DNA from 4 places in the Shewanella sp. MR-4 genome. Region 2 is predicted to be linked to each of the others. Evidence: predicted binding sites of a transcription regulator. Region 2 holds the regulator's gene; each other region holds the start of a gene.
What was found. The regulator sigma-54, encoded in region 2, starts transcription at its own class of promoters, with help from an activator protein. The targets are predictions, from matches to a motif close to GTTGGCACGNNNNTNGNNT.
Positions count from the first base shown of each region.

Region 1: the regulator sigma-54 is predicted to act here: its motif matches at 1,118-1,136, upstream of flgB (flagellar basal body rod protein FlgB).
Region 3: the regulator sigma-54 is predicted to act here: its motif matches at 1,244-1,262, upstream of SHEWMR4_RS06745 (flagellar hook-length control protein FliK).
Region 4: the regulator sigma-54 is predicted to act here: its motif matches at 1,335-1,353, upstream of flgA (flagellar basal body P-ring formation chaperone FlgA).

Region 1 covers NC_008321.1:1,465,345-1,467,536, forward strand. The annotation lists gene SHEWMR4_RS06600 (chemotaxis protein CheV) at 1-84, shown strand, start outside; gene SHEWMR4_RS06605 (CheR family methyltransferase) at 186-1,025, shown strand; gene flgB (flagellar basal body rod protein FlgB) at 1,170-1,577, shown strand; gene flgC (flagellar basal body rod protein FlgC) at 1,580-1,996, shown strand; gene flgD (flagellar hook assembly protein FlgD) at 2,021-2,192, shown strand, end outside.
Region 2 covers NC_008321.1:781,318-783,509, forward strand. The annotation lists gene ptsN (PTS IIA-like nitrogen regulatory protein PtsN) at 1-91, opposite strand, end outside; gene hpf (ribosome hibernation promoting factor) at 94-381, opposite strand; gene SHEWMR4_RS03515 (RNA polymerase factor sigma-54) at 410-1,885, opposite strand; gene lptB (LPS export ABC transporter ATP-binding protein) at 1,992-2,192, opposite strand, start outside.
Region 3 covers NC_008321.1:1,493,466-1,495,657, forward strand. The annotation lists gene fliI (flagellar protein export ATPase FliI) at 1-747, shown strand, start outside; gene fliJ (flagellar export protein FliJ) at 759-1,205, shown strand; gene SHEWMR4_RS06745 (flagellar hook-length control protein FliK) at 1,348-2,192, shown strand, end outside.
Region 4 covers NC_008321.1:1,463,105-1,465,296, forward strand. The annotation lists gene SHEWMR4_RS06585 (flagella synthesis protein FlgN) at 1-86, opposite strand, end outside; gene flgM (flagellar biosynthesis anti-sigma factor FlgM) at 89-415, opposite strand; gene flgA (flagellar basal body P-ring formation chaperone FlgA) at 491-1,198, opposite strand; gene SHEWMR4_RS06600 (chemotaxis protein CheV) at 1,404-2,192, shown strand, end outside.

The sequences.
Region 1 (2,192 bases), 680 kb from region 2:
CAAAAAGTGGGCGCCAACGACTTTATCGCCAAATTCAATCCCGATGAATTAGCAGCGGCAGTGAACAAGCATTTAAGTTTGTAGTGAAAGTGTGGGTTAGTGCCTAATAGCGTATTACGCTATAATCTAGCCCTTATTACATGATTGTTGGCACTTATTTGGGTGCTTGCTATAGGATCTAGGACGTGAATGTGCCTGACAAATCACTCGCTGAAGCCGAATATAATCAATTTAGGTTGTTCCTAGAACAACACAGCGGCATCGTACTAGGGGAAAATAAACAATACCTAGTGCGCAGTCGCCTTGCTCCTTTGATGGGCAAATATAATCTGCCTTCGTTATCCGATGTAGTAAAACATTCGATGAAGCCAACGGAGCGAGCCTTACGGGCTGAAGTGATCGACGCTATGACAACCAATGAAACCTTATGGTTTCGTGACCGTTATCCCTTTGAGTTGCTGAATAATGTTTTGTTACCTGAATACAGTAAGTTGGGGCGTCCATTAAAGATATGGTCTGCGGCTTGCTCGTCCGGCCAAGAGCCTTATTCGTTGGCAATGACCATATTAGAATATCAGCAGAAGAAACCGGGAGCTTTACCTGGGGGAGCCGCAATTCAGGCGACCGATCTCTCGCCTTCTATGTTGGAGCGTTGCAAAAATGCCGAGTACGACAGTTTAGCATTGGCACGCGGATTATCTGAGGAACGTAAGCGCCAGTTTTTTGATGCTTTGCCCTCTGGCAACATGCGTGTAAAAGATAATGTTAAGCGTTTAGTCAATTTTCGCGCCCATAACTTACTTGAGAGTTACACCTTACTCGGCAAGTTCGACATCATTTTCTGCCGAAATGTACTGATTTATTTTGCCCCGGAGGCAAAAGCAAAAATTTTGCGGCAATTCGCTGCCGCTTTGAACCCGAAGGGCATACTTTTCCTCGGTGCGTCAGAATCGATAGCGGGTCTGACCGATGAGTTTGATATGGTACGTTGCAACCCTGGCATCTATTACCAGAAAAAGACTTAATTTAATGATATTAAATAAAAATTACCGACAATAGTCGGTAATTTTTTACCCCGAAATACCTCGTTTATACACATTTCTATTTGTTACCACTTTTTGGCACATGAATTGCTTTGTTCCCGTGAGAGTCACGATGGAGGCAATTTTATGGCGATTAATTTTGATAAGGCACTCGGTGTGCATCAATTCACTTTGGGGATACGTGCAGAGCGTGCCGAAGTGATTTCAAGCAATATCGCAAATGCCGATACGCCACATTATAAAGCCCGTGACGTCGATTTTTCTGCGGCCTTAAATGTTGCTAAAACTCAGCAACAGCAACGCAATAGCCTGGAGATGACAGGCGATGAGCAGCAGCACTTTGGCCTTGCACAATTAACGGGACAATATGTGAAGTTTCGTGTGCCGAATCAGCCTGACACTGGGGATGGCAATACTGTGGATATTCAACAGGAACAGTCGGCATTTATGCAAAATGCCCTTGAATATCAAATGTCTCTGGGATTTTTAGACAGTAAGTTTAGCGGCATGAAAAAAGCGCTGAGAGGGGATTAATCATGAGTTTATTTAGCATTTTTGATGTGGCTGGCTCTGGTATGTCAGCCCAGTCCGTCAGGCTCAATACCACAGCGAGTAACATCGCTAACGCCGATTCTGTTTCTAGCAGTATTGATAAAACTTACCGCTCTCGTCATCCGATTTTTGAAGCTGAAATGGCCAAGGCGCAGAGTCAGCAACAAGCCTCTCAAGGTGTTGCGGTGAAGGGTATCGTTGAGAGTGATAAACCCCTATTAAAAGAGTATTCGCCGGATCACCCCATGGCGGATGCGGATGGTTTTATTTATAAGCCGAATGTGAATGTCATGGAAGAAATGGCGGATATGATCTCTGCCTCTCGCTCATATCAGATGAATGTTCAAGTCGCTGAAGCCGCAAAATCAATGCTGCAACAAACACTTGGGATGGGTAAATAAGATGCGTTATTTAGGAGGTAAGCTGTGAGCCTCATTAATCAACTTAGCCAGACCTCGGCTCAGCCGACTCAAACTAAGACTCAATCGAATACGGTGGCAACCAATACCACGAGCACTTCAACGGGTAATCCCTTTTTAGATGGGATCCGTTTGCCTGGGAATTCCGTTGTTCCTGAAGCCAAGAGTCAACAGCTGA
Region 2 (2,192 bases):
CTAAGTCGCTGATGAGTTCCAGTACCTTTTTCTTACTGCCCGGAGTGGCGCAGGTTGTGCACTCCGGCCGCAGTATGGTACGAAGTTCCATTGCTAGTGTTTTGTTAACTTCTCTTTGTGTTTAATAACCTGACGATCAAGCTTGTCAATCAGGACGTCTATGGCAGCATACATATCTGCATGCTCTGAAGTCGCGAAGACTTCACCACCGGTGAGGTTGATTCTCGCTTCGGCAATTTGTTGCATTTTCTCAACATTGAGCACAACGTGCACATTATTGATCTGTTCGAAATGACGTTCAAGTTTTGAAAACTTTTCCTCAACATATGCCCGTAACGATTCGGTAATCTCGATATGGTGTCCACTCAGGTTTATTTGCATATAAACGTCCTCCGATTTCCACTGTAGGCTATAAACTTTTACGCTGATTGGAAGGGGGAATAAGCATCGCTTCTCGGTACTTCGCAATGGTTCTGCGCGCAACGTTAATTCCCTGTTCTGCCAGAAGTTGCGCCATCTTGCTGTCGCTTAATGGTTTTTTCTGGTTTTCCGCTGCAACCAGTTTCTTAATGAAGGCTCTGATTGCCGTGGATGAGCACTCACCGCCATCATCAGTCCCGACGTGGCTTGAGAAGAAATATTTTAGTTCAAAAAGTCCCTTTGGGGTATGCATGTACTTTTGCGTCGTCACCCGTGAAATGGTGGATTCATGCATCTCGACCGCCTCGGCGATATCGTTCAGGACCATAGGTTTCATGGCTTCTTCACCGTATTCGAAGAAACCCTGTTGATATTGCACTATGCAGTTTGCCACCTTGAGCAGTGTTTCGTTGCGGCTTTCAAGACTTTTGATAAACCATTTAGCCTCTTGCAGATGGCCGCGAATAAATTGGCTATCGGCCTGACTTTTGGTGCTGCGCGCCATGGCTGCATATTGCTGATTAACATTGATTTTTGGCATGCAGTCAGGGTTTAATTCGACCACCCAACGGCCGTTTTTCTTCGATACCGATACATCGGGGATCACATATTCTTCATCGACAGGGGTGATGAGTAAACCGGGGCGAGGGTTTAAGGTTTGGATCAGCGCTATGCTGTCCCTTAAGTCGTCCTCTTTGAGTTTGGTCTTACGCATTAATAATCTAAAGTCGCGGGCAGCGATCAGATCTAAATGATCTTTGATCAGCATGCGGGCGTTTTCGAGGTGTGGGGTGTCCGGCGAAAAATGGGAGAGTTGGATAAGCAGACATTCGCTTAAATCCTTTGCCGCGACACCAACGGGGTCGAAGTGTTGAATACGCTTGAGCACGGCTTCGACTTCATCCAGTTCTATCTCTGGATTGCCCATGGCCTCGAGGATATCTTCAGTACTTTGAGTGAGATATCCCTGATCGTCGATGGCATCAATAATTGCGGTGGCGATGGCTAAATCGGTTTCAGAGAAGGGCGTAAGGTTTTTCTGCCATTCTAAATGTTCGTACAGGCCTTCACTGGTTTCCCCTTGAAAGGGCATATCATCTTCACGGCTAGCACCAGAACCTGAGTTTGGCGATGCGGTAAAGACTTCATCCCAAGTGGTGTCCATGGGCAGTTCTTCGGGCAGGGATTCTTTGGTCAACGACTCGGCAATATCCACGGTGGAATTGTCTTGTTCCTGTGGCTGAGCCGTCGTTTCGCTAAAGTCGGTATCGGCGATATCTTGCTTACGTTCGGTAGGCGCGTCAAATTGCTCCTCTTCCAGCTCGAGAAGAGGATTAGAGTCTAAGGCTTGCTGGATCTCTTGCTGCAGTTCCAATGACGACAATTGCAACAGACGAATGGCCTGTTGAAGTTGTGGCGTCATGGTTAACTGTTGACCCAGTTTGAGCTGGAGTGACGCTTTCATGTTACCGCTGATCCCTACGTTATTATTGTGAATTTAGGCCGCTTGTTATCATATTGATGGCGCTTATTAAGCCAAAATTCAAGGCTAATTGGCTCTGTTTAAGTAACTATAGCCTGAATTGTTCACCTAAGTACACAGCCCTAACTTGCTGATTGTCTAAGATCTCTGCGGGAGTTCCTTCGGCTATCAGATTACCGTGACTGACAATGTAGGCATGTTCACAGACGTCTAAGGTCTCGCGCACATTGTGGTCTGTGATCAGTACCCCAAGGCCTCGGCTCTTGAGTTGTTCGATGATTTTCTTGAT
Region 3 (2,192 bases), 710 kb from region 2:
GGGGAGCGTGGCCGTGAAGTGAAAGAATTTATTGAAGAAATCCTCGGTGAAAAGGGCAGAGCACGCTCTGTTGTGGTGGCGGCGCCCGCCGATACCTCACCCTTGATGCGCCTTCGTGCCTGTGAAACCTCGACTCGTATCGCTGAGTATTTTCGTGATTTAGGCTATAACGTATTGTTATTAATGGATAGTCTGACTCGTTACGCCCAAGCGCAGCGTGAGATTGCTCTGGCCGTAGGTGAACCGCCGGCAACTAAAGGTTATCCGCCTTCGGTATTTGCTAAATTGCCGCGTTTGGTTGAACGGGCGGGTAATGGTGGACCAGGACAAGGTTCTATCACCGCATTTTATACTGTGTTGACTGAGGGCGACGATCAACAGGATCCGATTGCCGATGCTTCACGGGCGATCCTAGACGGCCATATTGTGCTATCTCGCTCGCTGGCGGATTCTGGGCATTATCCTGCAATAGATATTGAGGCTTCGATCAGCCGTGTGGCCCCAATGGTGATTTCGAACGAGCACTTAGAAGCCATGCGCCGCGTCAAGCAGACTTATTCCCTCTATCAACAGAATAAGGATCTGATTTCGATTGGCGCCTATGCCCAAGGTAGCGACCCGCGAATCGATAACGCGATACGCCTGCAACCTGCGATGAATGCCTTCTTACGGCAGACGATGCGTGATGCCTTTAGTTTTGCCGATAGCCAAGTCATGCTTGGGCAACTCGCGGCGCAATGTAAATAATCGAGACTGTTATGGCGAATGCCGATCCCCTCTTACTGGTATTGAAATTAGCCCTCGATGCAGAGGAGCAGGCCGCACTGCTGCTAAAGTCGGCGCAACTAGAGTGTCAAAAGCGCCAAAATCAATTGGATGCACTCAACAATTACCGCTTGGACTACATGAAGCAGATGCAGTCTCAGCAGGGGCAAGCCATCAGCGCCAGCCATTATCACCAATTCCACCGTTTTATTCGGCAAATCGATGAGGCCATTGCCCAACAAAATCGTGTGGTCGCCGATGGTGAGAAGCAGAAAAACTATCGTCAGCAGCATTGGCTCGACAAGCAAAAGAAACGTAAGGCGGTTGAATTGCTCTTAGATAATAAAGAGAAAAAACGCCAAGCACTTGAGTTGAAAAAAGAGCAAAAGATGACCGATGAATTTGCTTCTCAGCAGTTCTTTCGCCGTAAGAACTCATAATCCTATCTAACTGCTACTTGAATTAGCCATTTCTATTTATTGGCACTTTATTTGCTTACTTTATGTCAGAGATGGTCAAAGCCGCATAAATTGACGTTTGCCCTACTTTTTTATGTCTTCGGGCGAATGTTTAGGAGCTGATATGCAACAAATGAACAATATCCTATTAGCGTCAAGTGCGAAAAATAGCGCTAGCTCAAGTAAAGCATTGACTCAAGATACTAATAGTGAAGACTTTTCTGCAGCGTTGGCTTCAGTCACATCCGTATCATCCCCCTCGACTAAAACCCCATTGTCTCAGGATGTGGCCGTCAAAACAGTCAAAGCGGAAGCCAGCACTGACGATACCAATACCGATGATGACGCCGATATCAACTTGATTTTCGCCCAGATTGGTATGGCAAATGAGATGAAGAAAGCGGCAGCGCCGGGCGAGTCTTTGCCGCTTGAGGCTGATATCACGGCAACGGAAGACGTAGACTCTGCATCCTCCGCCGTATTGGCCGATGACCTTTCTAAAGCAGAAGACCTTACTGTGGTTGGCACTTTTTCCGGTGAGCTGGCTCAGTTTGCTCAGTCCAATACAATGAGCCTTAGCAATTCAAAGCTTGATGGCGGTGCTGATTCGGCAGAAACAGAGCTATTAACTCAAACTCAAGCCGGACAAAGTGTTGCAAAAATTTCGGCACAGAGCTCAGCGCAGATCGCCCAACAGCAAGCCTCACAATCGAAGGCTGGCGATGTTTATGCCGTTGATGACAGTGTGGAACAATTGCTTCCTGCAGATCTTGATACGTTTACTGCGGCAGCTACTGTGGAAGATGCGGATACTCAAGGCGCCTCTGTGGATGATTCGCGTCCTATTGCAGATGCATCCTTACTTACTGGCCTGCGGTCCGAAAAGTTCGTTAAACCGCCCGAAAATCATATTTTACCCATTGAGGGTGAATCTATTTTAGATGCCAAAGAGCTTGGTACCACAGACAT
Region 4 (2,192 bases), 680 kb from region 2:
AAAGCGCCTTTTTCCTTGAGAATAATCTGTTTAAGAACAGCCAAATGGGCGTGTTGTTGATCTACCAGTTTAGCTATTTCTGTCATAGTTACTCTTTATTGAGGTCATTCAATTCAGCTTCGAAGCTGGCAATGTTGGCCGCCAACTTTTCGGGATCAATTTTATAGCGACCTTCGGCAATAGCTTGCTTGATTTCAGCTACTTTCTTTTGGTCGACTTCTGGAAGACTGGCCATTTTGGTTTGAGCTCCTTGTAGCTGTTGAGCTTGAGCCGTAATGACAACTGAGTCACCTTTTTGTTGAGTCGATTTAGCCGCAACCTGAGTCGATTGCTCGCTTTCGCTGCTCTTTTTAGTACTGTTTGAACGGACTTGCGCGGCCGCTCCGGCGTTAAATTTGCTAATATCAATTGCCATTTTAGGCTCCAGCGTCGTGTATACGGGATTTCTTAACTGGGGTATCGGCAGCCCATCGAAAAGCTTTAGCTTATTTTACATTCTAACTTCGACTTCGCCAATGGCTGTGACTATAGCATCTAGTTCCTTGTTTGAGCTGCTATTTTTGACCCTAATTTGGTCACCAATATTACCATCTTGCAATGCTTCACCCACGGTTTTTAGCACAAAATTACTGGAACGAACATAAATCGATACTGAATCATTCTTACAAACAAAACAAAGATTGTTAGCAAAAATGGGGAAGTGTTTGGCGACACGGCGTTTAACCCTTACACCTGAAATTTGGTTTGTATCGCTAAATTGCATACCGCGTAAACTGTTTTGATCGACATAACGAATTTCAACCTGACTTGGGTTGATTAATTCACCCGGTGCCAATGTTTCGCTGGCGACCACAACAGGGAACAGGATATCGACGCGAACTGACATAAAAATTTGCCAAGGATAGGCTAAGTCGGGTGTATCACAGCTGACTTTTACCGTGTTGTTGCGGCTGATTTCCCGATCAGATGCCAGCTCAACTTTGATGGGAGAAGCACATTGTGCTGGCAGTGTTCGTTTATCTATGGGTTGTGGAGCAATTTCCACTTTGGCATTCGATGGTACTGAAATCTTTTCATTAATAAGGGCTTTAGCGAGCTCGGATATCGCCGATACGCTAGGTACCACAGGCGCTGCATTGGCGGCCGTGGCGAGAAATAATGCGAGAACACACAAAAAATAGACTAAATTTACTTTCATAATGAAGAGACTAGCTTGTAACGCCAGAATACACCTATACTTTTATCAAACGTGAAACTGTTCTGTGTCGCTAAGGCCAAAATTTCGTGTCAGAAGTTTGACTCAGTTTCAACTATGGTTATGGATGACAAGACGCAAGCAATTAATATGCCTATACTCAAACGAGTTTTAGGGCCGTACATAAACAGAACAACAAGGCAGAGTTATGTCGAGTATTCTTGATTCAGTCAACAAACGCACCCAGCTCGTAGGTCAAAACCGACTAGAATTATTGCTATTTAAGTTAAATGGTCGTCAGCGATTTGGGATTAACGTATTCAAAGTAAAAGAGGTTCTGCAGTGCCCGCCATTAACGGCTTTACCTAAGCTTAACCCCTACGTTAAGGGGGTTGCCCATATTCGCGGAACGACTATCTCAGTCATCGATTTGAGCGCTGCAACTGGCGGACGTCCGTTAGCGAGTACCGAAAATTGCTTTATCATCATTTCAGAATATAACCGCAGCGTACAAGGTTTCTTGGTCAGTTCAGTTGAGCGTATTATCAATATGAATTGGGAAGCCATTATGCCGCCACCGCAAGGTGCTGGCCGTTATTCTTATTTAACAGCAGTGACTGAAATTGAAGGAGAATTAGTCGAAATCCTTGATGTTGAAAAGATTTTAGATGAAATTTCCCCGGTGAAAACCGCGATCAGTGAAGAAGTAAATGAGCAACTCACAATCGATAGAAGTCAACATTATCACATTATGGTGATTGATGATTCTGCGGTTGCTCGTAAGCAAATTATTCGCGCACTTGAGTCGTTAAACTTACAGATTGATACGGCAAAAGATGGCCGCGAAGCATTGGATAAGTTGAAGACTATCGCTGCCGAAATGAACAATGTTGCCGAAGAAATTCCATTGATTATTTCTGATATTGAAATGCCGGAAATGGATGGTTATACCTTAACGGCAGAGATCCGTGACGATCCAAAGCTTAAACATATCAAG